Regions from separate parts of the Qipengyuania aurantiaca genome, predicted to be linked through region 2. Evidence: predicted binding sites of a transcription regulator. Region 2 holds the regulator's gene; each other region holds the start of a gene.
What was found. The regulator LexA, encoded in region 2, represses DNA repair genes until DNA is damaged. The targets are predictions, from matches to a motif close to GTTCCNCNCTTGTTCT.

Region 1: K3148_RS11730 (ATP-dependent helicase) is a predicted target of LexA. The motif match lies at 2,815-2,830, and genes of this name have one in related genera.
Region 3: K3148_RS00950 (S24 family peptidase) is a predicted target of LexA. The motif match lies at 3,153-3,168, and genes of this name have one in related genera.

Annotation. Positions count from the first base shown of each region.
Region 1 is NZ_CP081295.1:2,407,134-2,413,470, forward strand. It holds gene K3148_RS11725 (sterol desaturase family protein) at 1-499, shown strand, start outside; gene K3148_RS11730 (ATP-dependent helicase) at 496-2,808, opposite strand; gene K3148_RS11735 (hypothetical protein) at 2,926-3,564, shown strand; gene rsmD (16S rRNA (guanine(966)-N(2))-methyltransferase RsmD) at 3,652-4,197, opposite strand; gene K3148_RS11745 (pseudouridine synthase) at 4,194-4,961, opposite strand; gene K3148_RS11750 (aromatic ring-hydroxylating oxygenase subunit alpha) at 4,980-6,143, opposite strand; gene K3148_RS11755 (AmpG family muropeptide MFS transporter) at 6,215-6,337, shown strand, end outside.
Region 2 is NZ_CP081295.1:2,582,122-2,588,458, forward strand. It holds gene K3148_RS12585 (phosphodiester glycosidase family protein) at 1-71, shown strand, start outside; gene pip (prolyl aminopeptidase) at 64-1,023, shown strand; gene K3148_RS12595 (anthranilate synthase component II) at 1,200-1,814, shown strand; gene trpD (anthranilate phosphoribosyltransferase) at 1,811-2,803, shown strand; gene trpC (indole-3-glycerol phosphate synthase TrpC) at 2,800-3,585, shown strand; gene moaC (cyclic pyranopterin monophosphate synthase MoaC) at 3,757-4,230, shown strand; gene lexA (transcriptional repressor LexA) at 4,370-5,062, shown strand; gene K3148_RS12620 (ComEC/Rec2 family competence protein) at 5,112-6,337, opposite strand, start outside.
Region 3 is NZ_CP081295.1:183,327-189,663, reverse strand. It holds gene cysS (cysteine--tRNA ligase) at 1-1,375, shown strand, start outside; gene K3148_RS00965 (D-2-hydroxyacid dehydrogenase) at 1,498-2,436, shown strand; gene K3148_RS00960 (hypothetical protein) at 2,551-2,904, opposite strand; gene K3148_RS00955 (hypothetical protein) at 2,894-3,106, opposite strand; gene K3148_RS00950 (S24 family peptidase) at 3,285-3,923, shown strand; gene K3148_RS00945 (hypothetical protein) at 4,015-4,344, shown strand; gene K3148_RS00940 (MBL fold metallo-hydrolase) at 4,841-5,482, shown strand; gene K3148_RS00935 (CBS domain-containing protein) at 5,588-5,965, opposite strand; gene K3148_RS00930 (hypothetical protein) at 6,178-6,337, shown strand, end outside.

The DNA of each region.
Region 1 (6,337 bases), 170 kb from region 2:
GCTCGAACACACGCGCCTGCTGTGGCCGATCCACGCCACGCATCACGCCGACACCGCGCTTCACTGGCTGTCGATCCTGCGCAAGCATCCGCTGAGCAAGCTTTTGAGCACCTGCGTGGACATCGCTCTGCTGCTGCTCTTGGGCGTGCCCGAATGGGCGGTGGGGGCTGCCGGTATCATCCGCGGCTGGTGGGGCTTTTTCATTCATGCCGACGTGCCCTGGACGCTCGGGCCGCTCGGCCATGTGCTGATTTCGCCGGCCGCGCACCGCCTCCACCACATCCGTGATGAGACGCTGATGGGCAGCAACTACGGCAACACCGTCACCCTGTGGGACAAGCTTTTCGGCACCTATGTCGACCCAACGCCGCATCTCAATTGCGAGACCGGCATTGCCGAAGGCACGCGGGGGCTGGGCGGGGAACTGCTGCGACCGTTCGAGAGGCGCTATTGGCGCAGGCCCGCTAAGGAAGCGGTGGAGGGCGAAGTCACCGCCTAATCGGCGGCAAGCTTCACGAAGCTGTCGAGCACCCGCTTGGTGCCGGCCTTCTCGAATTCGATTTCCAGCTTGTTGCCTTCCTGATCGGTGACGAAACCGTAGCCGAACTTGTCGTGGAAGACGCGCGCGCCGATGGCGATGTCGGTGCGCGGCTTGGCGGCGAAGCTGGCGGCGCTCTTGCCGGTCTCGGCGATCCGCTTGGGGCTGGTGTCGTAGCCGCTCGACAGGGCGCGCTGCCAGCCGGGACCGCGCGCGGTGCTGCGGTCGGGCCGCGCGGTCGAGACATGGGCGAAGGGGTCTTCATTCTCGCTCCAGTTCGCTCGCCAGAGGGAGGCGCCGCCACTCATCGTGGTCTCGCTCTCGATATGCTCGTCGGGCAGTTCCTCGATGAAGCGGCTCGGGATCGAGCTGGTCCACTGGCCGTAGATGCGCCGGTTCGCGGCATGATAGATCGTGCAGCGACGCTTGGCGCGGGTGATCGCGACGTAGGCTAGGCGACGTTCTTCCTCGAGGCTGGCAAGCCCGCCTTCGTCGATCGCGCGCTGGCTCGGGAAGACGCCTTCCTCCCAGCCGGGCAGGAAGACATGGTTGAATTCCAGTCCCTTGGCCGCGTGCATGGTCATGATGGTGACCTTCTCGCCATCGTCGGCGCGGTCGTTGTCCATCACGAGGCTGACATGCTCGAGGAAGTCGGTCAGCGTCTCGTATTCCTCCATCGCGCGGGCGAGTTCGGTGAGGTTTTCGAGGCGGCCCGCGCTTTCGGCGCTGCGGTCCTTATTGAGCATGTCCTCATAACCGCTTTCGACCAGCACGATGCGCAGCAGTTCGGATGGCGTGACCTGTTCGGCCAGCTCGCGCCAATGGACGATTTGGGTGAGCAGGCCGCCCAGCGTGTTGCGCGCGCGGGCGGGAAGCTCGTCGCTGTCGGCAAGGTCGAGCGAGGCGGCCGCGAGCGGCATCTGTGTACGGCGCGCATGGCGACGCATGGCCTCCAGCGTCTTTGCGCCAAGCCCGCGCTTGGGCTGATTGTAGATGCGCTCGAAGGCAAGATCGTCGGCTGGCTGCGCGATGGTGCGCAGATAGGCGAGAGCGTCGCGGATTTCGGCGCGCTCGTAGAAGCGGAAGCCGCCCACGATGCGGTAGTTGAGGCCGATCTGGATGAAGCGGTCTTCGAATTCGCGGGTCTGGTATTGCGCGCGCACGAGAATGGCGACCTCGTCGAGCGGCGCGCCTTCGCTTTCCAGCCGTTCGATCGCTTCGCCGACCCGCCGCGCTTCTTCGGGCGCGTCCCATACGCCGACCACGCGGACCTTTTCGCCCGGCGGAAGCTCGGTCCACAGCGTCTTGCCGAGCCGTTCGCTGTTGGCGTTGATGAGGCCCGAGGCGGCCGCGAGAATCTGGGGTGTGGAGCGGTAGTTCTGCTCCAGCTTGATCACCGCCGCACCCGGAAAATCCTTTTCGAACTTGAGGATATTGGCGACTTCTGCCCCGCGCCATGAATAGATCGACTGGTCGTCATCCCCCACCACGCAGATGTTCTTGCGGGTCTGGGCGAGCAGGCGCAGCCACAGGTACTGGACCTGGTTGGTGTCCTGGTATTCGTCGACGAGGATGTATTTGAAGCGCTGCTGGTACTGCGCCAGCACGTCGTGATGCTGGCGGAAGATGTTCAGCATATGCAGCAGCAGGTCGCCGAAATCGCAGGCGTTCAGCGCCTTCAGCCGGTCCTGGTAGAGCGTGTAGAACTGCGCGCCCTTGCCGTTGGCATAGGCTTCGTTCTCCACCGCATCGAGGTCGCCGGGGTTGAGGCCGCGGTTCTTCCAGCGGTCGATTAGCCCGGCCAGCTGGCGCGCGGGCCAGCGCTTCTCGTCGAGGTCGTTTTCCTGGATCAGCTGCTTGAGCAAACGAAGCTGATCGTCCGTGTCGATGATCGTGTAATTGCTCTGCAATCCGACCAGCTCGGCATGGCGGCGCAGCATCCGCGCGCCGATCGAGTGAAAGGTGCCGAGCCAGGGCATGCCTTCGACCGCATCCCCGATATGCCGCCCGACGCGCTCACGCATCTCGCGCGCGGCCTTGTTGGTGAAGGTGACGCACAGGATCTCGCTCGGCCAGGCGCGGCGGGTTGCGATGAGATGGGCAAGGCGTGCGGTGAGCGCGGCAGTCTTGCCCGTGCCGGCACCGGCCAGCATCAGCACCGGCCCTTCCGTCGTCAGCACCGCCTCGCGCTGGGGCGCGTTGAGCGGCGCCGCATAGGGCGGAATTGCGCCGTCTTCGGCGGAATTTGTAGGGGCAGGGAGGTCGGACATGGTCATGGAACAGCTAGGGAACGCGGGGGCGCAGCACAACCCCTATACCGACCCTTTCGGAACTATCGCCTTGATCTATGAGTAATATTGGCAATGACACTCCTAGGAGGAACACGAATGAAGAACCTTATTCTTGCCGGCGCAGCCGCTCTTGCCTTTACCGCCGTGCCTGCCGCCGCAGACCACCACATGGAAGGCGAAGTCACCACATACCAGCTCGGTGAAGACCAGGTGGTGATCTACGAAGGCTGGCCCGAAGACCGCCGCGTGATTTACGATGCTTGGCCCTATGGCGTGCAGGAGTATTACTGGACGCTCGAGCCGGCGCAGACCGAAGGCTGGTGGGTCCTGACCGATCCGCAGCGCGTGCGCATCTACGAAATGACGCCCGACCAGCGCGCCATGGCCTGGCAGCAGATCAACGCCCAGATGAGCGGCGACAACAACGCCAGCACGACCGGCACGACGGCGCGCACCACGGCCGCTACCACGACCTCGGCCTCGCCGCGTTTCGTGCGCAGCGAAGTGACGCAGACCACGCCGGCTGGCTACACCGCCGCAGCTTCGGGCGATGACCTGCCCGTCTGCACGCCGAACCAGCAGGATGGCTGCATCAACAGCTGGGAAAAGAACAAGACCGGCAATCGTCCGCTGGAATATTGGCCCGGTCGCCCGGCCAGCGAGATCGACGGTCCGCTGCCCGCGACCCAGGCTGAATACGACAGCATGAATAGCGACGACGACGACGATAACTAATCGGAACGTCCAGCCCCGCTGGCTTTGCTAGCGGCGACGCTTGGAGGGGGCGGTTCTACCATGGTGGAGCCGCCCCTTTTCGTGCGCTCAGTCTTTCAGGCGCAGCAGCGTGAGCTTGGCCTTGCCGACCTTGCGTTCGGCCTCGATCGCCAGCGCCTTGACCGCGATATCCTCGTCCTTACGGGTTTCCAGCGCGATCCAGCTCGCCGGGCCGAACCAGCCGAGCCGCGCCATGCGATCGAGCGCGACCTGTCCTGCGCCGGTGTCGTAGGGCGGGTCGAGGAGGATAAGGTCGTGCGGCGCCTTGGCCGGGGCGAGGCCCATCACCGAAGCCTGCTGCACCTGCGTCCGCACACGGCAATCGAGCGCGTCGATATTGGCGCGGATGGCCTTTACCGCATCGGGCTCCTGTTCGACGAAGAGGCAATGCGAGGCCCCGCGGGACAGGGCTTCCAGCCCCAGCGCGCCCGATCCTGCGAAGAGGTCCAGCACCGAGAGGCCCTCGAAACTTCCCAGGCGGCTGGCGAGCATGTTGAACAGCGTCTCGCGCGTGCGGTCGGCGGTCGGACGCGTGCCTTCGCCCTTGGGAGCGACCAGTTTACGACCGCGCCAGTCGCCTGCGATAATCCTCACTGGCGGCCACCCCGGCCGAGTTCGCGCTTGAACGCCTGCACGTCGCCGCGCTTGAGTTCGACCGCCTGACCGCGCGGCAAATCGCCGAGGTGGAAGGGGCCGTAACCGATGCGCAGCAGGCGGTTCACTTCCAGCCCGAGATGCTCGAGCACGCGGCGCACTTCGCGGTTCTTGCCTTCGCGCAGGGTCATCTCGATCCAGCGGTTGCGCCCCGAACCGCGTTCGAGGTTGGCCTCGATTTGGCCATAGCGAATGCCGTCGATCTCGATGCCTTCGATGAGGCTGTCGAGCTGGTCCTGCGTGATGTCTCCGAAGGCGCGTGCGCGGTAGGTGCGCGGCACGCCGGTGGAGGGCAGTTCCATCGCGCGCTTCATCTCGCCATCGTTGGTGAGCAGCAGCAGGCCCTCGGTGTTGAAGTCGAGACGCCCCACCGGCATCACGCGCCCAGCATCCTTGGGCAGGGCGTTGCGCAGGGCGGCGTAGATGGTCGGGCGGCCCTTGGGGTCGCGCTCTGCCGTCAGCAGGCCGGAGGGCTTATGGAAGGCGAATAACCGCGTCTCTTCCGCTTCGCCGACGGGCTTTCCGTCCACGGTCACGCCGCGAAGGCTTTCGAGCTTCACCGCGGGCGTGTCGAGCACCTTGCCATGGAGCGACACGCGCCCGGCTTCAATCATACGCTCGATCTCGCGGCGGCTGGCCACACCGGCGCGCGCAAGCAGCTTGGCGATACGGTCGCCGGCTTCGGGGAGTCTGTTGTCGGACATGGATGCGCGGTTAGGCGCTCAGTTGGCGGCGCGCAAGGCTTCCTCGACCGTCTCGTGATAGCGGCGGATGCCGCCTTCCATCGTGCCCAGCGTCAGGTGCGGCACCGCACCGGTCGCCAGACCCTGCTGGCCCAGTTCTGCGGCGCGGAAGTCCTCGCTGGCGAATACACCGCCGTCGAGCAGCGCCCAGCTGCGCTCCCAGTGATCGCGCGCCTTGTCGGTGCTGGGATGCTCGGGAATCAGCATGAAGTCCTCGACCAGCGTGCGGTCGTGCGCCTGCGGCATCATCACCATGAGGTTGATGTAGTCGGGGCTGGGGATGACCAGCGCCCCCGGCATTAACTGGTAGGCAAAGGTGATGACCTTGCGCATCTGCGCCATGTCGGTGAGGTCGACGCCTTCGAGTTCCTCCAGCCGCCCGACCGCGCTGCGCGAGTGCGGGCCGATCATGTCGCCGCTGGTTACGCCGTCCTTGAAGAAAGGGCCGATCGTCTGCGCATGGAGGCGCGTCACATGGTAGCTTTCGAGGAAGGCATCCATGATGAGCTTCCAGTTCCCCGCCACCTCGTGCGTCTTGCGGCGGAAAAGGACATGGTCGGCCACGCCGAGCGCATCGAAATCCTCGCCCAGCTTTTCAGCCAGGGAGAAGTCGGCGGTGCCCTCGCGCGGGGAGAACCAGATCATCCCGCCCGCTTCTTTCGACGGCAGCTCGACCAATCCCATTTCTCCCTTGTCGAGATCGGGGAAGGTGTCGGGACGGGGCAGAGCGAGGAGGCGCCCGTCCACCGAATAGGTCCAGGCGTGATAGGGGCAGACCAGCTTTTTCGTGCAGGCGACCTCGTTGCCTTCGACCAGCCGCGTGCCGCGATGGCGGCAGACGTTGAGGAAGACATGGACCACGCCTCCCGCATCGCGCGTGATCAGGAGTGGGCGCCCGGTCGGATCGTGCGGCACGGCCATGCCCGCTTCGGGAAGAAGGGCGCTGGGGCAGAGGATTTGCGGCAGCCGATCGTAGATCGCCGCCTTTTCGCGGACCCAGTAATCGGGATCGGTATAGACGTGTGCGGGCACGGTGGACTGCTTGAGCCCTTCGTGCTTCTTCTCCTCGGCGATATCGCGCGCCAGCCTCAGCATGCCGTCCGTGGGCCGCCGTCCGTCGAGCAATGAAGTCGGAACTCCCATCGCGCCTGTTCCTTTCTCTCTCTTGGCGCTAGTGTCGCAAAAAATATACGAAAACGGAAGGACGCTAGGGCATGGCCGAAGCGGTTGAAGAAAAGAAAAAATCCGCTTGGAAGGTTCTCGCGCTGGCGCTGAGCAACCGCAAGACCGGCTTCATGCTGATCTTCGGCTTCGCCAGCGGCCTACCTTTCGCGCTG
Region 2 (6,337 bases):
ACCGCCTCGACACCGGCGCACCGATCGGCCCCATCGTGGTCGTCGAGAAAAAGGGACAATCCGATGATTGAGTATGAGCGCGGCCTTTATCCGGAGATCGAACCCTACGAGACCGGCATGCTCGACGTCGGCGACGGCCACTCGCTCTATTACGAGCGCGTCGGCACGCCGGGCGGCAAGCCCGCGGTGTTCCTCCACGGCGGACCGGGTGGCGGCATGTCGCCCAGCCACCGCCGCCAGTGGGACCCGGAGCTCTACGACGTCCTTCTCTTCGACCAGCGCGGCTGCGGCAAATCGCTCCCCTTCGCCGAGATCGAGCACAACGACACCTGGCGTATCGTCGAGGATATCGAGAAGCTGCGGGCGATGTGCGGCCACGAGAAATGGCAGGCGTTCGGCGGCAGCTGGGGCGCGACCCTCGCCCTTGCCTACGCCCAGACCCATCCGGAGCGCGTGAGCGAGATCGTCCTGCGCGGCGTGTTCCTCGCCCGGCAAAAGGAAAAGGACTGGCTCTACACCTACGGCGCGTCCGAGATCATGGCCGAGCAGTGGGACGATTTCGCCGGCCTCATCCCCGAGGAAGAGCGCGGCAATCTCGTCCAGGCCTATTACGACCGCCTCACCAGCGACGACGAACCCACCCGCCTTGCCGCCGCGCGCGAATGGTCGCTGTGGGAAGGCAATGTCGCTACGCTGCTGCCCGACGAAGAACTGCTCGACAGCTTCGGCGATCCGGCCAAGGCCGTCCCCTTCGCCCGCATCTGCGCCAAGTTCTTCCTGCAGGACTTCTTCTTGGAAGAAGCGCAGCTCCTGAAGAACGTCGACAGGATCAAGCATATTCCCGGCATCATCGTGCAGGGACGTCACGACATCTGCACCCCGCCCACCTCGGCATGGGAGCTGAAGAAGGCGTGGCCCGAGGCCGAGCTGTGGATCGTCCACGATGCGGGCCATTCGGCGGGCGAACCGGGCATTATCGACGGCCTCGTGCGCGCGACCGACAAGCTGGCGGGTAAAGCCTGAACACCCCCGCCGTTCGCCCTGAGCTTGTCGAAGGGCCGTACTTCAGCTTCAAGATCATTTCGGTAAAGAAGGACGGTGCTTCGACAAGCTCAGCACGAACGGATTGAAGCAGATTCTCGCGGGGAGAAGCTTTGCTTGCTTGATAGCTGCGTTCGTGAAAGCCATTGACCGAATTAATGACCGCCAACCGATCCATCCTCGTCATCGACAATTACGACAGCTTCACCTTCAACCTGGTCCATTACCTGATGGAACTGGGGGCTGAGGTGGAGGTGGTGCGTAACGACACTATCACCGCCGGAGAAGCGCTGGCCAAGGACGCGGCGGGATACCTCATCTCGCCCGGCCCCTGCACACCCAACGAAGCGGGGATCAGCCTCGACCTCGTGGCGGCCTGCGCGGAGGCGAAGAAGCCGCTGCTCGGCGTATGCCTCGGTCACCAGTCGATCGGGCAGCATTTCGGCGGCCGGGTGGTGCGCGGCGGGCTGATGCACGGCAAGACCAGCGATCTCACTCATGACGGCACCGGTGTCTTTGCCGGGCTGCCCTCCCCCTATACGGCGACGCGCTACCATTCGCTCGTGGTCGAGGACATTCCCGACTGCCTCGTGGTCAACGCCACCAGCAAGACACCCGGTCTCGACGGCTCGAGCGTGATGGGCTTCCGCCACCGCGACCTGCCCATCCACGGGGTCCAGTTCCATCCCGAGAGCATCGCCACCGAGCACGGCCACGCCCTCCTCGCCAATTTCCTCGAACTGTGCGGGATTGCAACCAAGGTGCCAGCATGAAGACGCTTCCCTCCGCCGACACCCATCTCACCGAAAGCGACGCGCACGAGATTTTCGGCTGGATCCTCGACGGCGAAACGAGTGACGAGGAGATCGGTCGCTTCCTCGTCGAAATGTCCGCCCGCAGCGAGACTTCGGAGGAAATCGCCGGAGCCGCACGGGCCTTGCGCGAACGGTTGATCCCCATCGATGCACCCGATGGCACGGTCGATTGCTGCGGCACCGGCGGCGACGGGCACCACACGCTCAACGTCTCGACGGCAGTCAGCCTGCTGGTCGCGGCGTCCGGCGTGCCGGTGGCGAAGCATGGCAACCGTGCCGCCAGCTCCAAATCGGGCGCGGCGGACACGCTGGAAGCGCTCGGTCTCGATATGGAAGCGGCGGGAAGAACCGCCGAGAAGACACTGAACGAACTGGGTATTTGCTTCCTCTTCGCCAAGAACCACCACCCGGCCATGGGGCGTATCCAGCCCATTCGCCAGAAGCTGGGCATGCGCACGATCTTCAACCTGATGGGGCCGCTGTCGAACCCCGCTGGCGTCACCCGCCAGCTCATCGGCATCGCGCGTCCGGCCTATGTGCCGATCTACGCGGCGGCCAAGGCGAAACTCGGCACCGAGCGCACCTTCATCGCCTCGGGCGACGAGGGGCTGGACGAACTCAGCCTCGCAGGCGGCAACGAGCTTGCCGACGTGGCGGGCAATGATTTCGAGATGCGCCGCGTCGTTGCGGTGCAGGCCAACCTGCCGCACGCGCCGGTCGAGGCGATCCGCGGCGGCGATCCCGCCCATAACGCCAAGGCCCTCGAAGCGCTGCTGATGGGCGCGCCCGGCCCCTATCGCGACGCCGTCCTGTTCAACACCGCCGCAACCCTGATCGTTGCCGGCAAGACCAGCGACTGGACTGAAGGCGCCGAAATGGGCGCCGAGGCGATCGATTCCGGGAGGGCCAAGCAATTGCTCGCCGACTGGATTGCGCTGGCCAAATGAACAAGCTCGAGCAGATTTGCGCGACCAAGCGCGAGGAAGTGGCCGCGCGCAAGGCCGAACGCAGCCTTGCCGACCTCGAAGGGCTGGCCAGCGAACAGAGTGCCCCGCGCGCCTTCCTTGCCGCGCTGGAGCAAGCGCAGGGCGCGGGCTTCGGCCTGATCGCGGAGATCAAGAAAGCCTCGCCCTCCAAGGGCCTCATCCGTCCCGACTTCCAGCCCGCGGATCACGCGCGCGCCTATGCGGCAGGCGGTGCTGCCTGCCTTTCGGTCCTGACCGACGCGCCCTATTTCCAGGGCCACGAAGATTACCTGATCGCGGCGCGGGCTGCCTGCGATCTTCCCGTGCTGCGCAAGGATTTCATGGTCGATCCCTGGCAGGTCACCGAGGCGCGCGCCATCGGGGCGGATGCGATCCTGATCATCGTGGCCGCGATCGACGACACGCAGATGGCAGAGATCGAAGCGGCTGCCTTCGAGCAGGGAATGGACGTGCTGGTCGAGGTCCATGACGCCATGGAACTGGAGCGCGCGACGCGATTGAAGTCACGCCTTCTCGGGGTGAATAACCGCAATCTCAAGACCTTCGAGACTGATCTTGCCACGACGGAGGAACTTGCACGGCTTGCTCCGACCGATCGCTTGCTGGTTGGGGAAAGCGGTATCTTCACGCACGACGATTGCCAGCGGCTCGCCCGTTCGGGCGTGCGGAGCTTCCTCGTCGGCGAAAGCCTCATGCGGCAGGACGATGTCGAGGCGGGAACTCGCCGCTTGCTCGAAGGCTGATGCCCTGTCCTACCGTGGGAAACTGTGGCATGCAGTGGCCATGAACTCGATCTCCAGACACTCATTGGCGGCGGCAGAAGGCTCGCAAAAGCACCTTGCCGCGACGGTGAAGTTTTCTTCGCCAGGACCGTGCTCCATGCGCTCCATCGTTCAGCTTTACGGGGTCGTTCGATGAACAGACTTACTCATCTCGACGAGAACGGCGCGGCGCGCATGGTTGACGTGAGTGCAAAGCCCGAAACCGAGCGTACGGCCACGGCCGAGGGGCGGATTCGGATGCGGACCGATGCGCTCGAGGCGATGCTCGCTGGCGATGTACCCAAGGGCGATGCCCTCGCCACGGCACGGATTGCCGGCATCATGGCCGCCAAGAAGACCGGCGAACTCATCCCGCTTTGCCATCCTCTCGGGCTGGAAAGCGTGACCATCGAGTTCGAGCGCGAATCGGACGCGATCCGCGTCACCGCCAAGGCCGGATTGATCGGAAGGACCGGTGTCGAAATGGAGGCAATGACCGCCGCCAGCGTCGCTCTGCTCACGCTCTACGACATGGGCAAGGCGCTCGATCGCGGTATGGTGATCGAGGGTGTCCGCCTCCTTGCCAAGAGCGGCGGCAAGTCCGGCGAATGGCGCGCAGCGGACTGAAACGGGAACGCCTGTTCTTGCCCAACTGCCTCCAAAACGGCGGGATTGCTTGACTTGGCAGAAATGGTTGCCTAATTGTTCCACATTCGTTCACAGGGTTGTGAACAGATAATGTGACAAGGACCATGGGGAGAACCCGATGCTGACTGCCAAGCAGCACGAACTGATCCGCTTCATCCAGCAGAAGCTGGAAGAAACCGGCATTTCGCCTTCGTTCGAAGAGATGAAAGAAGCGCTCGATCTCAAGAGCAAGTCGGGCGTGCATCGCCTGATTTCCGCCTTGGAAGAACGCGGCTTCATCCGCCGCCTGCCCAACCGGGCGCGCGCGCTGGAAGTGATCAAGCTACCCGAGGATTCGGTCACCAGCCCGTCCAAGCCGGCAGCACCCGCCAACGACACGGTCGTCGCGGCGCACGCTCCGAAGGCGGCGGCTCCGGAACCCGCCAACGACATCATAGAAGTGCCGCTGCACGGACGGATTGCCGCCGGTGCTCCGATCGAGGCAATCGAGGGGCAGGCTTCGATGCCAGTCCCCGCGGCCCTGCTCGGCCCGGGCGATCACTACGCGCTCGAAGTCAGCGGCGATTCCATGATCGAGGCCGGGATTTTCGATGGCGACTTCGCCCTCGTAAAACGCGCCGAAACCGCACGCGATGGCGAGATCGTGGTGGCGCTCGTGGATAACGAGGAAGCGACGCTCAAATACCTGCGCAAGGAAGGCGCCATGGTGCGCCTCGATCCCGCCAATGGGGCCTATGAGCCGCAGGTCTACGAAGCAGGTCGGGTAAAAGTGCAGGGCAAGCTTGCTGGCCTTTTGCGCCGGTATCACTAAGCATGAGGTGGCGAGAATTGACCAGGGGGCGTTCCTGCGGAAGCGCCCCTTAGTCGTCCAAGCCGCCTTTCCACCAGCCATGCTCGCCTTGATGCATTGACACAGTCTCGACCCCTCCGGCCTCCAAGTCGATAACGGTTCCTCCACGCTCCTTCAGAAAGCGTCCGTCCGCTTTGAGCCAACGCGGCTGGCAACTGCGCGGCAACCAGCGGTCGGCGATCACTAGATCAGCCCTCTCGCACGCCGCGGCCAGCTCCCGCTCGTCGAGCCGCTCCCGGCTGCGGGCAACCAAGAGATGCCAGACCCGCTCGCCGCCCTCCATCGGCAGGGTGCAGAAGTCGGCACTGCACCGCGCCCCAGGCCAGTTGGCCATGGGCATCGACGCCGCTTCGACTCCCGCCAGTTCTGCAAGGCTGTCGTGCCCAAAGGAGCCCGGCTTGTCCCGCAGCATGAAGAGACGACCGTCACGATCGACCAGCCCCACATCCCGCCCATCACGCGAAATAAGAACGTCGGGCGCCGATGCCGTTGCCAGCAAAAGACCGCCGACCGCAGCAGGCAACAACCCGAGCAAGCGCGCCCTCCCGCGCCACAAGGCCAGCCAAAGACCGCCCGCGACGAACAGGAGCACCGTGAACAACCCGATATGCGGCACCAGCTTCACCGCCCCCGGTTGCGCTGAGGTGGTATGCGCGAGCAGCAAAAGCAGGTCGAGCGACTGGCCGGCGAGCCACCAGAACGGCGCGCCCAATCCGACCAGGTCGAACAGCAGCGCGGCGGCAATCAGGGGCATCGACACGAATGTCACGAGCGGGATCGCCAGGACGTTGGCAAAGGCCCCGTACAAGCCCGCGCGGTGGAAGTGGAAAAGCACGATCGGCATCAGCGCAATCTCGATCACCAAACCGGTCACAAAGAGCATCAGCATCCGCCTTGAGAGCCATCGCGTCCGGCTCTCTTCGCGCGGGGCAAGAAAGTCTTTCACCGGGCGCGCGTTGTGCAAAGCGACGATAGCGAGAACCGCCGCAAAGCTCATCTGGAAGCTGGGCCCAACCAACGTCTCCGGCCAGAGCAGGAGCACGACCGCAGCGGCAACTGCAACCATGCGTAGCGACAACGGCTCGCGCCCGAGCGCGAGCGCTATGAGTACCAGGATCGCCCCGATGCAACTCCTCACCGTCGGCACCTGCGCCCCGGTCAGCAAGGTGTAACCAATACCCGCGAACGCCGCGAATGCGGCGGCGACAAGGGGCAATCGCAACCTAAGGGTGATCC
Region 3 (6,337 bases), 430 kb from region 2:
GGTCTACAATTACCCCCATATCGGCAATATGCGTGCCTATGTCTTCGCGGACGTTCTGGGCCGGACGCTGAGCTGGAAGGGCTACGACCTCACCCACATCATCAACATCACCGATGTCGGCCACCTGACCGACGATGCGGACGAGGGCGAGGACAAGATGGAGAAGATGGCTGCGGAACGCGCGCAGTCGATCTGGGACATCGCGAAGCACTATACCGAGGCATACTGGGCCGATGTGAAGGCGCTGAACATTCGCCAGCCTGCCAAATGGTCGGTCGCCACCGATTACATCGATGAGATGATCGAGTTCGCGAAGGGCATAGCGGACAAGCACTGCTACGAGATCGATGAAGGTCTCTACTTCGATGTGACGACGATCCAAGACTACGCGAAACTGGCGGGTCCAACAAAACTCGATCAAATTCGGGAAAACGAAGAAGCCTACATTCGAATTGACAAGGTTTCTGGCAAGCGCAACGCCGCAGACTTCGCCATCTGGCGCAAGACCCCGGCGGGCGAGACGCGGCAGATGGAATGGGATTCGCCTTGGGGGAAGGGCGCGCCCGGCTGGCATCTCGAATGCTCGGTCATGGGCGGCAAGCTGCTTGGCTTTCCTTTCGACATCCACACAGGCGGGATCGACCACCGCGAAATCCACCACCCGAACGAGATCGCGCAGAACCAGGCGTATTGCTGCACCGGTGGGCTGGGCGAGGCCGAGAACAGCGGCGCGCGCATCTGGATGCACAACAACTTCCTCGTCGAGCGCAGCGGCAAGATGAGCAAGAGCGCGGGCGAATTCCTGCGCCTGCAACTGCTGATCGACAAGGGCTATCACCCGCTCGCCTACCGCATGATGTGTCTGCAGGCGCATTACCGCAGCGAGCTTGAGTTCAGCTGGGACGGTTTGCAGGCCGCGCTCACCCGGTTGAAGCGCATCGTGATGCAGGTCGAACGGCTCAAGGATCAGCCGTCCGGAAGTGGGTCGCGATCTACAGACGCGATTGTCGGTATGAGCTTTCGCGAGACTTTCGATTTTGCGATCAATGACGACCTCAACACGCCACTCGCCTTGACCGCATTGGAAAATGCCTTGGCGCTCAAGAAGGTCGACCTTGCGGCGCTTCGTTCCCTAATCGAATATATGGACGACGTTCTCGGGTTCGACCTGATGAATTTAACGCGAGAGGATTTGCGCGTCCGGCCGAAAGATGCGCACTTTGGCGCCGACGAAGTGGAAGCGGAACTCGTCCGACGTAAAGAAGCGCGTGCAGATAAGGACTACGCTTTGTCCGATGCCATTCGCGACAATCTGATGGACAATGGGATCAAGATTATGGACGGCGACCCGCTCGGCTGGGAGTGGAAGCTCTAGCAGGCCGTCACCCCGGCCTACGAGCCGGGGTCCCGCTTGCCTTTTCCGTCCAACAGAAGAATAGCGGGACCCCGGATCAAGTCCGGGGTGACGTGGAATTCTGTCTGGAAGGCTCGCCCGAAATGACCATAGCCGTGATGTCTGCCCTGATCCGTCCGCTGGTGGAGCCGCGCCTGCCCGATTGGGTCGAGCCCATGTGGTTCATGGCCAAGGAACAGGCGCTGGAGTTCGCTCCGGAGGCGGAGATCGGCTGGTTCGACCTCAACGAGAAAGAGCCGATGGCCGAAATCGCGACTGCCGCGACCAATCTCAAATGGCTCAATTCCATTTACGCGGGGCTGGACTTCATGCCGCTAGACCTGCTGGCGGAGCGCGGTGTGACGGTCACGAATGGCGTCGGCATCAACGCCGTCACCATCGCCGAATATGTAGTGATGCTGATGCTTGCGCACGCCAAAGGCTATCGCGAGGTGGTGCGGGCGCAGGAGCGCAAGGAATGGTTGCTCGACAGCCCCGGCAAGCGGGAATTGGCGGGTGAACGAGTGCTTCTCCTCGGCCTCGGCGCTATAGGCAGCCTCATCAAGACCCGGCTCGAAGCCTTCGACATGAAGGTCATCCCGGTGCGTCGTTCAGGCGGCGAAGGTGCCCTTCGGCCCGGCGAATGGCGCGAGAAGCTGGGCGAGTTCGACTGGGTCATCCTCGCCGTGCCCTCGACCGACGAGACCCGCCACATGATTGGCGAAATAGAGCTCGCCGCCATGCGCCCCAACGCCGTGCTGGTGAACATCGCGCGCGGGGACGTGGTGAAGCAGGATGACCTCGTCGCCGCGCTGGAAGCCAAGACCATCGAGGCCGCGCTGCTCGACGTCACCGACCCCGAACCTTTGCCCGAGGATCATCCCTTGTGGAGCCTCGACAACGCGCAGGTCACCATGCACCTGTCGGGCCGCGCGCAGACGAAGATGTTCCAGCGCTCTGCCGATCGCTTCATCGAGAACCTCGAACGCTGGAGCAGGGGCGAACCGGTGAGCCCGCAGATGGATTTGCAAGCCGGTTACTGAACTTTCGTCACCCCGGACGTGATCCGGGGTCCCGCTTTTCTTCGGGCTTGGCGCTTCGTCTTAAAAACAAGCGGGACCCCGGCTCGGTGGCCGGGGTGACGTGGTTATGGGTGTCTACGCATCCTCCAGCAACAGCAGGTCGCACTGCACCACGAGACGCTGGCTTGGCGACAGGCGATGCTCGACTTCCACGATCCCGGCGTCGGCCACCAGCTGGCCGGGAATGGCGAATTCGTGATCGGGCAGGGCGGCGATGAAGCGTTCGCCCGCTTCGACCGCCTCTTCGCCCGAAAAGAGCAGCGAGAGGCTATGGCGCGTGCCTGCGAAGGTGATGCTCGCCCAGGCCTTTTCCGAGTGCGTTATAACCTGCCCCTGATGCTCCGACAGCACCATCAGCGCGGTGCGCAAGCGGTCGCCGGTGGAACGACGGCTGCGGGGTGGGCGCGGGGGCTTTCCTTCACTGGACATGGGCGATCTCCCGCGCGCTGTCGCTGCGCGCCGCTTCGAAACCCGACATGAAGCCGCGAATGCGCGCCTCGGTCTGGCTGCGCGGCTCGCGGCCCATGCGCAGGTCGAGGACGAAGCGCGGATCGTGCGCGGCAAGGCGGCCGAACTTGGTCGGCGGCATATCGTACGCGCTCAGGAATTTCTCGATGGATCGGATCAGCATTGTTCGGGCTCCCCATGGCATGTCCGGATGGCGAATCGCTCGCCGTGTTCTCTTTTTGTTCCACTCGAAATCCTACTTGTCTAGGAAAAATCCTATGCTATAGGAATTTTCTCACACAGGTCCTCTTTTGCGACGCGATTTGCGGGTGGCAGGGACAGGCCCGAGGAAGGATCGAAGCATGGCTGACATGAGCCCGGAACGCGCACGGCTGGTCGAACTGACCGAGAAAAGCCGCACGAGCCTTGCCTCGCTCTCATCCATGTTGGGCCGCAATCCCAGTTACTTGCAGCAATTCGTGCGCAAGGGGTCCCCGCGCAAGCTGGAAGAGGCCGACCGCCGCCGCCTGGCCGAATTCTTCGGCGTGGACGAGGTCGAGCTGGGCGCCGTTCCCGCTCGCCCGACCCTTCGCGAATCGGAGGATTTCGTCGCCGTCCCACGGCTGGCGCTCGACGCTTCGGCAGGCCCCGGCTCGTTCTCGGCGGAGGAAATTTCCTTCGATTCTTTCCGTTTCTCGCGCCGGTGGCTGCGCGAAATGGGCCTCGACGGCGCGGACCTCTCCGCCATCCGTGTCGAGGGGGACAGCATGGAGCCGACCCTGCGCAGCGGGGACGAGATCTTCGTCGACCGCAACAAGCGCGTGGGCGAGGGCGTCCACGTCGTGCGCATCGGCGACACGCTGCATGTGAAGCAGGTGCAGGCCAGCGCCCCGGGCCGCATCGCGCTGATCAGCGCCAACGAGGCCTATGCCCCCATCGAACTCGCGCGCGAGGAAGTGGAGATCATCGGCCGCGTGGTGTGGAAGGGCGGGCGCATCTAGCGTTTCGCCTTGCGGAACAATCGCTTGCCGCCGTCGTATTCTCTCCAAACCCCGCACGAGGATGCGTGGCGGGGACAAGAGGAGAGACACCATGAACAAGGCCCTTCTTCCCGTCGCCCTTGCCGGAACCGTGTTGCTTGGCGGCTGCGCGACTTATGGCAATGGCGGCTTGCTCGGCGATATCCTCGGCGGCGGCGACACTTATGGCTATAATGGCGGAAACGATCTGGAACGCCGCGCGGCGGAAGCCTGCGGCCGCGAAGCCTCGCGTTTCGGGCGCGCCGAAGTGACCCGTGTCGACCAGCAGGACCGCGACTATCTCTATGTTTATGGTCGCATCGACACGCGCGATTACAACCGCGACGAGTTTACCTGCGTCTATCGCAGCGACGGCCGCATCGTGGATTTCCAGACGCGGTAATTCGGCGGCATAGGCTTAACCGGACAAAGGGGCGCACGAGCCCTTCGTCGCCCCTTTTCCGTTAGGCCTCGCCGGGCGGTTGTGGCACTCTGGCGGCATGGACGGTGATTATCGCGACCCCCGATCCGGCTACAACCGGCGCAGCGTGTCCTCTTGCGGTGGATGCCTCTTCATTGTCTTGCTCCTTCCTTACGTGCTCTGGCTTATAGGCTTGGGAACGGAAGCAAGTGTCCTGATATTCCTGACCTTGGTCGTTCTGGCGGTCGTCTGGTCGATCTGGGCGAGGATGAGCGTCAAATGCCCGCGCTGCGGCCGTCCGCTTGGCTATTCGCCCGTCGCGCCGCCTCTCTTGGCCCCGAAAGTCTGTCACGGCTGCGGGCTTGAATTCGACCAGCTTCCCGACTGACGCGCCGCCGTTGCAATCGCGGGCGCCAGCCGCCATCTACGCACCATGACCGAGACTTCGACCCAGCCCCCGATGAAAGCCGGCCCACCGATGAAAGCCGGCATCGTGCCGGTGACGCCGCTCCAGCAGAACTGCTCGCTGGTCTGGTGCACCGCCACCAACAAGGGCGCGCTCATCGATCCGGGCGGCGATCTCGACAAGCTCAAGGCGGCCGTCGCGCAGACCGGGGTCGAGCTGGAAAAGATCCTCATCACCCACGGCCATATCGACCATTGCGGCGAGGCGGGCATCCTCGCCAAGGAACTGGGCCTGAAGATCGAGGGCCCGCACGAGGCCGACCGCTTCTGGATCAGCCGGCTGGACGAGGACGGCGCGCGCTACGGCGTGAACGGGCAGGTGTTCGAACCCGACCGCTGGCTGGAGGATGGTGACACGGTGACCGTGGGCGAACTGACGCTGGAAGTGATCCACTGCCCCGGCCATACGCCCGGCCACGTGGTGTTCTTCCACCGCCCGAGCAAGTTTGCCGTGGTCGGCGATGTTCTCTTCCAGGGCAGCATCGGTCGCACCGATTTCCCGATGGGCAACCACCAGGACCTGATCGACGCGATCACGCAGAAGCTCTGGCCGCTCGGCGACGACGTGACCTTCATTCCCGGCCACGGCCCCACCAGCACCTTCGGCCAGGAGCGCAAGACCAACGCCTTCGTCAGCGACGCGGCGCTGGCCTAGGCTGCTTGGGCAAAATCCGGAGGGCGGCAAGTTGAGGGTACGGTCCGAAGGCGAACCGTCAGCCAACGACCCGATAGCAGACCTAAAAATTGACCCGAAGTGTGGCTAAGGGAATGCGCTTTCCATGTCGGGCGCAAACCTTTCCAATACAGCTAGCTTTATCACGCCGAGATATTCCCTATTCGCAGTAATGATGGGCAACCATTTGTGCCGCCCAGCCTTCATGAGCGCGATTAGTGACGAGTTGTCATCGGTGTTCAGAGCGACGTTCGGATTGCGGGTCATATAATCTTCGACGTGAGCAAAAAACCAATCCTCGCCATCAGCAATTCCCCGATAGACGATATCCTCACAAGCAATGACGCCTCTCAGCCCCTTGCCCTCCACGACTGGGAGAGCGTGGAGGGAGTTATCGCGCATCAGGCGGGCGGCTTGCTCGACTAACGCTATTGGTGAGACGTTAGGAAAATCCTCTTCGATCAATCCACTCGAAATCATACTCGATCTTTGGCTATGCGCTACCTGCTCAACGTCCTCTCATTACTAGAAAATGTCCGCAATCTCAAACCAACGAGAACCTGCGGATATCCCTGAGATTTGAGATTTGTTGCTCCCGATGGCATGCTGCAGCGTCACTAACGGAACACATTAGTCACAGGGGTAGGTGAAGGCATACCCACCGGAAAGAGCAGAGAATGCCGCAATATACATTAGAGTTTGAAGATGATGGCTTTGGTGAGCCGAAACGAGTGGAGTTCAAAGCGCAGAACCCAGCTGGCGCCCTATCTCTACTCGAAAATGAGCTTGCATTGAGACACGCCAAAGTCTGGGAGGGCGACACTTTGATTGCAGATA